2 linked regions of the Spirulina subsalsa PCC 9445 genome follow. The protein of the gene in region 2 interacts with the protein of the main gene of each other region in a pairwise test. Links are inferred from orthologs where the notes say so. Each region holds a gene or a part of one and is shown on either strand. Other genes may lie near its edges.

What was found. The genes of interacting proteins can lie anywhere in the genome.
Region 1: the proteins of SPI9445_RS0105305 (region 2) and SPI9445_RS0113965 interact in binary tests that used the Escherichia coli proteins (3 or more experiments, as listed by UniProt). The link is inferred for Spirulina subsalsa PCC 9445 from one-to-one orthologs.

The regions. Positions count from the first base shown.
Region 1 is NZ_JH980292.1:3,072,901-3,077,981, forward strand. Bases 815-3,685 are described here. They hold SPI9445_RS0113965 (FtsW/RodA/SpoVE family cell cycle protein), read left to right. Parts: upstream 815-1,581; coding sequence 1,582-2,790; downstream 2,791-3,685. Other genes in these bases: apcB (allophycocyanin subunit beta), read left to right, coding at 815-1,060; SPI9445_RS0113960 (phycobilisome linker polypeptide), read left to right, coding at 1,277-1,480; SPI9445_RS0113970 (D-Ala-D-Ala carboxypeptidase family metallohydrolase), read left to right, coding at 2,925-3,685. Also shown: apcA (allophycocyanin subunit alpha), read left to right, coding at 1-454; more of apcB, read left to right, coding at 575-814; more of SPI9445_RS0113970, read left to right, coding at 3,686-4,580; SPI9445_RS25595 (hypothetical protein), read left to right, coding at 5,067-5,081.
Region 2 is NZ_JH980292.1:1,106,738-1,111,908, forward strand. What follows is about bases 1,005-3,965. They hold SPI9445_RS0105305 (peptidoglycan D,D-transpeptidase FtsI family protein), read left to right. Parts: upstream 1,005-1,543; coding sequence 1,544-3,388; downstream 3,389-3,965. Other genes in these bases: SPI9445_RS29125 (hypothetical protein), read left to right, coding at 1,005-1,541; SPI9445_RS0105310 (HTH domain-containing protein), read left to right, coding at 3,436-3,753. In the rest of the region: SPI9445_RS0105295 (glutathione S-transferase family protein), read right to left, coding at 164-829; more of SPI9445_RS29125, read left to right, coding at 876-1,004; GTP 3',8-cyclase MoaA, read right to left, coding at 4,005-4,994; SPI9445_RS0105325 (hypothetical protein), read left to right, coding at 5,071-5,171. UniProt on the Escherichia coli protein: Essential cell division protein that catalyzes cross-linking of the peptidoglycan cell wall at the division septum. Required for localization of FtsN.

The sequences.
Region 1 (5,081 bases), 2.0 Mb from region 2 along the record:
CGATGCAGAGGCTCGTTACCTCAGCCCTGGTGAGTTAGATCGAATCAAAGCATTTGTAACCAGTGGCGCAAGCCGCCTGCGCATTGCTCAAACTCTAACCGAGTCTCGCGAGCGCATCGTAAAAGAAGCTGGCGACAAATTATTCCAACAACGTCCCGACGTGGTTTCTCCTGGTGGAAACGCTTACGGCGAAGAAATGACCGCCACCTGTCTCCGTGATATGGACTACTACCTGCGTCTGATCACCTACGGTGTGGTTGCTGGTGATGTCACCCCCATTGAGGAAATCGGTTTAGTGGGTGTGCGCGAAATGTACAAGTCCTTGGGAACTCCTATTGAGGCTGTTGCTCTGAGCGTCACCAAAATGAAAGAAGTAGCGACTAGCTTAATGTCTGCTGACGATGCAGCCGAAGCTGGCACCTACTTTGACTATGTTGTTGGTGCAATGCAGTAAGGGAATCTCCCCACTGTTGAACATAACCCAACCCAATGATCTGATCGCAAGGGCAGCGCCACCATAAGAACGCCTCCCTGTGAACAATTCTAAGAAATAGGTGAGATAAGGAAATAAACAATGCAAGACGCAATTACCGCCGTTATCAACTCTGCTGACGTTCAAGGAAAGTACCTTGACGCTGCTGCTATGGAGAAGCTGAAAGGCTACTTCGCCACCGGACAACTCCGTGTTCGTGCTGCTAGCGTAATCAGTGCCAACTCTGCTGGTATCGTGAAAGAAGCCGTAGCAAAATCCCTGCTGTACTCTGACATCACCCGCCCCGGTGGGAATATGTACACCACTCGTCGCTATGCTGCTTGTATCCGCGACTTAGACTACTACCTGCGCTATGCCACCTACGCGATGTTAGCTGGCGATCCTTCTATCTTAGATGAGCGCGTTCTCAACGGTTTGAAAGAAACCTACAATTCCTTGGGCGTTCCCATCGGTGCTACCGTTCAAGCCATCCAAGCGATGAAAGAAGTCACCGCTAGCTTAGTCGGTCCCGACGCTGGTAAAGAAATGGGCGTGTACTTCGACTACATTTCCTCTGGTTTAAGCTAAGGTCTTGGACTGATCAGCACCAGACTCCGAATCAAGAAAGCAGTTCGGGTAGTCGGCGAGCGAGTGCTAGTAAGTTAAAGGCTTGTCTATCTGGCTCAAGATAAGTTTTGACCGTCTAGTATTGGTTCGTTAACTCCCGAACTTTGCCATAGGTAGGGAAATGTTGAATCCTTTTCCTTTAGGGTCGTCGATTGAAACAAGAGGATAAATCTAACCATGAGAATGTTTAAAGTCACGGCTTGCGTACCGAGTCAAACTCGTATTCGCACGCAGCGTGAATTACAAAATACTTATTTCACCAAGCTGGTTCCCTACGATAACTGGTTCCGCGAACAACAGCGCATCATGAAAATGGGGGGCAAAATCGTTAAGGTACAACTAGCCACAGGGAAACCCGGAACGAATGCCGGATTATCCTAGGTTAGAGGGCTTGACTTGAGCTTTTTGGGGGAGGTCTTTTCTGGCCTCTCTTTTTGCGTGAAGGTTTGATGCTATGATCCTGACGAGAGAAGTTGTGAGCCATGCCCTTGTTAGCTACACTGCGCTATTTATTTCCCTTTTTTGACCCCGAAGTAATCGACTGGGCGATTGAAGCCCGTTTGTTGCGCTGGTTGACCTTTGTCTGGTTATTCATTGGGCTAGTGATTTTATTCTCGGCTTCCTACCCTGTCGCCGATGCAGAGATGGGGGATGGACTGTATTATTTTAAACGCCAAATCCTTTGGGTGGTGATTGGTTTGATTGGCTTTAATGGCTTGGTGCGATCGCCGTTGCGAGACATCCTCAAATATTCCCACTGGCTGTTCTTCCTCTTCCTCGGTTTAATTTTTGTCACCCTCATTCCAGGAGTCGGCATGACCGTTAATGGAGCCAGTCGCTGGGTCGTCGTTGCCTCCATCCCCCTACAACCGTCAGAACTCATTAAACCCTTCCTCGTCCTCGAAAGTGCCAAAGTTTTCGGCAACTGGGCAAAACTCCCCTGGGCGACTCGTTTGGGGTGGTTGTCCATTTTTGCTGTTCTCATCGGTGCTATTCTCCTCCAACCCAACCTTAGCACCGCCGCCCTGTGTGGGATGAGTCTATGGCTGATTGCCCTAGCGGCCGGCTTGCCCCTCTTGCAACTGGGGGGAACCGCCCTCACAGGGATTATTCTAGGAACCATTAGCATTTCCACCCAATCCTACCAAAAACGCCGGGTCATGTCCTTCCTTGACCCTTGGCAAGACCCGATGGGGGATGGCTACCAACTTATTCAAAGTTTACTAGCTGTTGGCTCTGGGGGAACTTGGGGGGCCGGATTTGGCTTATCCCAACAAAAGTTATTTTATTTACCCATTCAGTACACCGACTTTATTTTCTCCGTTTATGCCGAAGAATTTGGCTTTGTCGGCAGTGCGACGTTATTGGGATTATTGGCGATTTATGGCACCTTGGCGCTGATTGTCTCAATGAAATGCCGTCAACCTGTCCAGCAATTAGTGGCAATGGGAGTCATGATCTTTTTAGTCGGTCAGTCTTTGATTAATATTGGCGTAGCTACAGGGGTTTTACCCACAACAGGTTTACCTCTACCCATGTTTAGTTATGGGGGGAGTTCTGTGATTACCAGTTTAGTCTTAGCGGGGTTATTGGTGCGAGTAGCCCGGGAAAGCAACGAGGCGGAAGTGGTATCCTTGCAAGAACGCCGCCAACAACGCCGAGGGGTTGCTCCCACTGTGATTCAGGAGTGACATCCTCCTCGTGTTACTGAGGGAGTGGCGGGAGTCCTGGCAATGTTGTTAAATTTTGCTGAGTTACTGACAATTCACCCTAAAATCAGGAAGATGGGTGAATTTCATCGAAATCAGCAAGTCCTGTAGGCGTTATGTCACAATTAACACCAGACCAACGAAACTATTACTACCTGTTAGAAGCAGAACGAACGGGGGTGCATAAACCGATTTTAGCTGCTCTGCACTATGCGCATCGGAAACCCTCCTTGAAGGATGGAGAAACCGGATTAGGAGTCGTCGCCGCCGGATCGGTCATGGAGTCTCATCTGGATACCTTTCCTGAACAGGTTCAATATGCGGGGAATTTAGTGCGCAGTTTTACCGATCATCTGACCGATCAGGGATGGAAAGGCACCGATTTATGGAATGCAGAACTGGGGCGTTATAGTAATAGTTTCGTCGAGTTGCTGGCCGATGGCTTCGGGGGATCTCCGGGGAAACCTGTCCAAGGTCGCTTAGAAAAATGCGATCGCGCCGAATTACTCCAAGCCTACAAAAGCGATACCGAACGGGATTATGAAGGCACCCAAGCGGCTCATAATCTGGTAGAACTGGATCGGGAACTCCTCAGCTTAGTGGAGCGTTTAAGTCAGTTTTTTATCGGTTTACCCCATCAACGGGATGCTCTACTCGAAGCGGTGCGCATTTGGCGGAAACTGGACTCCGTAGATGCCACCGTGCAATCCCTCGTCAATAACCCCAGCGCCACCCTGGCCTCTGTCCCTCCCGCCGAGTTGGACTTGTTGCTGAAACAATTTATGCAGCGTGTATCCCCCCATTATGAAGGCTATCCCCACCAACGGGAAGCCCTGCTGCGTTTAACCCAATATTGGCGGCAGTTGCGATCGCGAGAAGAAGCCATCGCCTCCCTCGAAAAGGACACCTCCCCCGACACCGGACTAAAACACCTTGATCCCGCCCTCATTGCCTTTGTCGAGCGCATCCCCGAGTTTTATCAAGGTCAAGGCCAACAGCGTAACGCCCTCACCGAAGGCTTCCGACTCTGGCGCAATCTCGACTCCCGACAGACCGCCGTCGCCACCCTAGGCATTAACCCCACCCTCCTGGCCTCCACAGGCAACGATCCCCAAACCCTGCGACAAGTAGCCATGCAACTGGATCACGAACTGCTCAACTTTGTGCGACGAGTTCCCAGCGCCTACCAAGAACAAACCCAACAAAGGGAAGCCCTGATCCGAATGGTGCAACTGTGGCGGGGTTTAAGCACCTACAACCAAGCCATTGAGTCCCTCACTCAAGACCTGCAACGGATTCAACAACAGCGCAAAGAAGCCGCCCCCCCACCCAAACCTGTAACGATTGTGGTGCCGAGTCGTCCCGCCCGGTGGACAACCAGCAATATTCAACTTTCCGCCTCCATTATCCCCAACGGCAACTTTACCTGGACTGAAGCCACCCGAGGAGGAACCCGGATGCCCCCCAATCAGGCCACCGTGGACGCCATTGTAAGGATTGCCACCCTCGCCCAACAAGCCCGCGATCGCCTTGGTCGCCCCCTCATCATTACCAGTTGGTACCGTCCCCCCCATATTAACCGCGCCGTCGGAGGAGCCAGCCAAAGCCGTCACATCGTCGGGGATGCCATTGATTTTGTCTGTGAGGGACTATCCGGCAATCAACTATATTGGTCTTTAGATCCTTGGTGGCCCGGCGGATTAGGGCGTTATGGTCACTATCCCAACCTTTGTCATATTGATGCCCGAGGCCATCGCGCCCGTTGGGGGTAAATCTTAGACCAGTTAAGGGAACAGGGTAATAGGGAATCGGGAGTCGGGAATCGGGAGTCGGGAGTCGGGAATCGGGAGTCGGGAATCGGGAGTCGGGAGTCGGGAATAGTTAATAATTATCAACTCCCCCTCTCCCCTGCTCCCCTGCTCCCCTGCCATGACTTGAGACAGAGAATTGCTACAATGAAAGCAAAGACCCCATTGAGCCAAGGCATCTCACAGGGTGCAAAGAGGGCTGTTCTAGTCAAAACAAGGCAATTCGGTTGAATGGTCGGAGTACAGCAGAAAACTGAGTTTTTCCTAATCCAGAACGATTCCTCTCAGATTTGTGCCGCCTACAATTTGGGTTATTGCGGGGAATGGTCTAACCCTGGGTGACAGCAGGTAAGGTTCTAGCCCAGGTCAATGATGGTTTTAACCAACCGCAGATCATCGATTGTGGGTCTTGTTTGCCATCCCCTTGTCCGTTTCATTGGTGAAAATACTATGTTTTTTCAATAT
Region 2 (5,171 bases):
CCGAATGTCGGGCAGTATTTTCTTATCTTCTGTGGGTTAGGAGTTAAGCCTTGGGTCTTCTCGTTACAAGAGGGGAGCGGGGGAGAGGGAGAGAGGTAATAGGTAATACTAATCAACTCCCTATTCCCTATTCCCACGAGCCGACTTATTCAGCAAGCCCGAATTATAGACCGGGGGGTAGGGGTTCTCCGCAGTGGTGATGAATCTCCTCAATGCGGCTGAATAACCAGGGGTAAGACTGACGATATTCTGGGATTAAGGCTAAGGGACTCAAGAGGGCGGCGGCGGTTAAATCAGCTAGGGTTAATTGATGGCCGACGAGATAAGGCTGATCTTGCCATTGACTTAAAATCACCATCCCTTGTTCTAAACGTAATTGAGCCTGTTTAACGGCGGCTTCGGTGATGCCATATTGCCAGCGCACGACCTGAATCACCATCTGACTGGAGAGGGAGGGATCAATGTTTTTTCCGGCTCCGGCGCGAAAATGATAGTAAACGAAACGGGTGGCGGTGCCAATGCTTTCATCGAGCCAGTCTTCTAGTAAATCGACTTGAGTTTGTAGGGTGCGATCGCCACATTGCCAAGAAGGTTCTGGACAAATTTGCTCTAGATAATGAAAAATAGCGGTAGAGTCTGCGATCGCCTCCGGTTCTCCGGCTTGTTGGGGCAATAAAACCGGAACCGTACTCAGTCCCGTCAAAGGCTTAACCCGTAGCCAATGCGCCCCCGGAGTCAAGTTTTCCACCGCAAAGGCAATTTTTTTATACCCCAAAGCTAAACGGACTTTGCGACAATAATGAGACGTACTAAACTGGAGCAGGAGCATGGTAATGAGTAAGATAAAACTTCAACGGATTTTCTAAAGTGGTATTATGACAGCTTCTCCCCGTCCCATTCGTACAGCCCGATCGGCCAGAACTCGTAAAGGATCGAATCCCCCTACTCCTCCCCGCAACGGGAGCGGCAAAGTGGCTCGTCATCCGGCTTGGAAAGGATCTCCCACTCCTCCACCCCCCAACAATGTTGCTCAATTCCCCAAACGTCCGGCTCTGAGAGTGAATCCCTCCCCCCTCCAATCTTATCCCACCCCCAAGGGTTCCCAACCCCCTCATCCGGGGTCACAACGGCGGGAAATGCCCCGTCCCACTCCCCTAAGACCCATTAACCCCCGTCCGAAACTGCCCCTGTGGTTACGGGTTTTACTGGGTATTCAACACGGTTCCTCGATTATGGCCTTTTGCCTGATTACGGCGGTTTTGATTGTCTATTCCTCCACCGTGTATATTCAGCAACAGTGGAGTCGGGACTACCGCCGACTGGAAAACCTCCAACGCGCTCAACGCAACTTGACTGTGGCTGATGAAATCCTCAAAAACCAGTTAGCCCAACAGGCTAACCGTCCTGAAACGGGTATGGTCGCCCCGAGTCCTGATAATACCATCTTCCTAGAACGGTCGATGGAGAGTCCTTTTACCTCTGAACCTGTTCCCACCACCCGGGACAATGAAACCACTTTTGTAACCCCCCTGGGATATTAGTAATGGCCGGATCCAAAGTCACTGTTTTGCGCCCCAAAACCAAACCCTCCCCACCGTCTTCTTTGCCTGAACAGTCGCCCACAAGCCGCCCCGGACGGCCGAAAAAACAAGGGAAAGGGGGTGGGGTGGGTCGTCATCGTAAAACAGGCCGTTTACTTTGGAGTCGCCTGTTTCTGGTGTGGGGTGCATTGTTGGCCGGGAGTGCGGCCTTAGCTTTTAATCTCTATCAGTTGCAGATTGTGCAGGGCGATAAATTTATGGAAAAAGCCCAGCAGCAACAGATGGTCTATATGCGCCCCTATGTGCCGCGACGACCTATTGTAGACCGTCATGGGAATGTATTGGCAACTGACCGTTTAGTTTATAAGTTGTTCGCCCATCCTAAGTTGTTTAAAATCCCCCCGGAAGAGATTGCCGCTCGTTTGGCCCCTATTTTGGAACGGGACTCAGGGCGGTTATTAGAGGCTTTCCAACGGCGAGCCAGTGGGATTCCGATTGCTCATCGTTTGCCGGAAGAACGGGCGGATCAAGTGGCGGCTTTGGGTTTGGATGGTTTGGAGTTAATTCGGCAGTATTCCCGTTTATACCCCCAGCAGGAATTGGCGGCGGAGATTGTGGGGTATGTGGATGTTGACCATAAGGGACAGTCTGGGCTGGAATTTACCCAGCAGGATCTATTAGAACGAAATGTGCGCACCCTGCGGTTGAATCGGGCGGGGAATGGGGCGTTGATGCCGGATCATATCCCGGAAGGGTTTATGAATTTTGATGATCAACGGTTGCAGTTAACTCTTGATATGCGCTTGCAACGGGTGGCGCGTTCGATTTTGAAACAACAGATTGCCAACTATCAGGCCAAGCGGGGGGCGGTGATTGTGATGGATGTCCATGATGGCTCTATCTTGGCCCTGGTTTGTGAACCCACTTTTGATCCGAATGAGTATTCAAAATACAATATCAATCTGTTTAGAAATTGGACGGTTACGGATTTGTATGAACCGGGATCGACGTTTAAGCCGATTAATATTGCGATCGCCCTCGACAAAGGGGTAATCGACGAAAACGCTATTCTGGCAGATCCCGGCCGGGTTCAAATTGAGCGCTGGGAAATCCGGAATCATGACTTTGAACGACGGGGAGGCCGGGGACGACTTAATTTAAGTCAAACCTTGATCTATTCCAGTAATGTGGCAATGGTGAACCTTGTTCGTAAAATGAGAGTTCAAGATTATTATGAAGCACTGCAAAACCTCAAAATGAATCAAAGGATGGGTATTGAGTTACCCGGAGAATCAGCCGGACAACTGAAAAGCCCGCAACAGTTTTTTGCTTCTCCTGTGGAGGCCGCTACTAGCTCTTTTGGTCAAGGTTTTTCTCTCACGCCCCTAAAATTAGTACAACTCCATGCGGCTTTAGCCAATGGTGGGAAGTTAGTCACTCCCCATGTGGTCAATGCCATGATTGATGGGGAAGGGAATGTGATTAAGCGCCTGCCAACTCCCAAAACTGAGCGCATTTTCTCCCAAGAAACTACGGAAATTGTGATGCGCAAGATGGAGGACACGATTAATTCCTCTGCGGGGGCGACGGTACAAATTCCCAATTATCGTATCGGGGGTAAATCGGGAACGGCTCAGAAGGCGAGTCCGGCCGGGGGATATTATAGTGATCTCAAAATTGTTAGCTTCATTGCTTCTTTGCCTGTAGAAGACCCTAAGTATGTTGTTTTGGCGGTATTGGATGAACCCAAGGGAGATAATGCTTTTGGGTCTACGGTGGCCGGTCCGGTGGTCCGTTCTGTAACGGAGGCGTTAATTGCCATTGAAGGCATTCCCCCGAGTCAGTGATCAGGGGATATTAAGCCCTAATTAATTGTTAATAATTTCTCGGACTGATGAATAAGAAAACTCGCAAGACTTTAGTTGACATTACTCCGCGTTTGATGGAGTTTCGCAGTCTACCTCAAAAGACCCAAGAGGAGTTATTTCCCTTGTTGGGGGCTGTCGCCCAAAGTGCGTTACAACTGATTGATTTGTTGGAGAGTATGGGGGAAACTACCTATGAGGAATTAGCCGCTCAGTTGGGTCAGAATCCCCAAACGATTTCCCAAAAACTCCACGCTTTGATTGAGGGGGGCTATCCCATCCAATTGGATGAGCGGACGGCGATCGCTAAAACGGGCAGACTCCGACGCACCGCTAAGTTATTGTAGGTGGGAGTCGGGAGTCGGGAGTCGGGAGTCGGGAATCGGGAGTCGGGAGTCCGGGAACTCTCCCCCCCTGTTCCCTGTTCCCTGTTCCCTGTTCCCTAAAATAAAAGAGTTTTGGCTATTCACTACCCACTATTCCCCTGCTCCCCTGCTCCCCTGCCCCCCTGCTCCCCTGCTCCCCTGCTCCCCTGCTCCCTTGCTCCCCCTCTCCCCCTGCTCCCCTGCCCCCCTGCTCCCTAAATTCAAGCCCCCACTCAGCCCCCAATTTGGGACATGGTGCGGTGATAGCTCCCATCTTCGGTTCCCGAATCCCGCAACTTGAAATTAATCTCGGGTTTAATGAGAATCAATGCCCGCACTTGCTCCTGTAAAACCGTCCAACTTACCCCATCTCGTAGAGCGGTTTTTAAGTTTAATTGTCCGGTTTCGTTTAATAAACAAGGTCGTAACCAACCATCGGCGGATAAGCGCATTCGATTACAGCGATCGCAAAAACATTCCGACATCTGACTAATAAACCCCACAGTCCCCTGTGCGCCCGGAATGCGGAACACATCGGCCGGACCATTTCCCTGCACTTGACTGGCTTCTAGCCCCCATTGAGCGCGAATCTGTTGCCGTAATTCCTCCGAGGGAATCCAAGCCCGTTCGCCGAATAATTCTGGATTGCCAATGGGCATAAATTCAATAAACCGGATATGCCAGGGGCGATCGCAACTTAAAGCCGCTAAATCCAACACCTCCCCCTCATTCACCCCCGGAATCACCACCACATTGAGCTTTAAAGGGCTGAACCCCACCTCATAGGCTTTCTGTATGCCCGCCCAGACCCGTTTCCAGCGACTTTTGCCCCCGTTGCCGATGATTTTATCAAAATTGGCTGAATTGAGGGAATCTAGGCTAATATTCAACCGTCGCAGCCCCGCGTCGTAGAGGTCTTGCGCCATTTCCGGTAAGAGGAAACCGTTAGTCGTCAGGGCGAGATCGTGGGTTTCCGGCAAATGTGCGATCGCCTCCACCAAATCCACCACCCCCGGCCGCAGCAACGGTTCCCCCCCCGTCAGGCGAAATTTGCGAAATCCCAAAGGAATAAACACCCCTTGTAACAAGGCTAAAATCTCCTCCGCCGTCAGGAGATCCGGCTGAAGAATATAATCTAACTCCGCCCCTTCTGGCATACAGTATTGACAGCGAAAATTGCAACGGTCAATTAAACTAATGCGTAGATAATCAATTAAATTCATTTCAGCCAGTTTTTAGCAAAAATTCAGGATTCCTCAATACACTCAAGCGGTATGAATCAGCATTGAATGAGTCAACATGGAAGTCGTCTTAACTTGGACATTACTACTCGGTTACGGTTTTTTCATCTACCAAACGGTGCAGAAAACCACTCCCCATTGGGTTTCTGCCATTGCCTT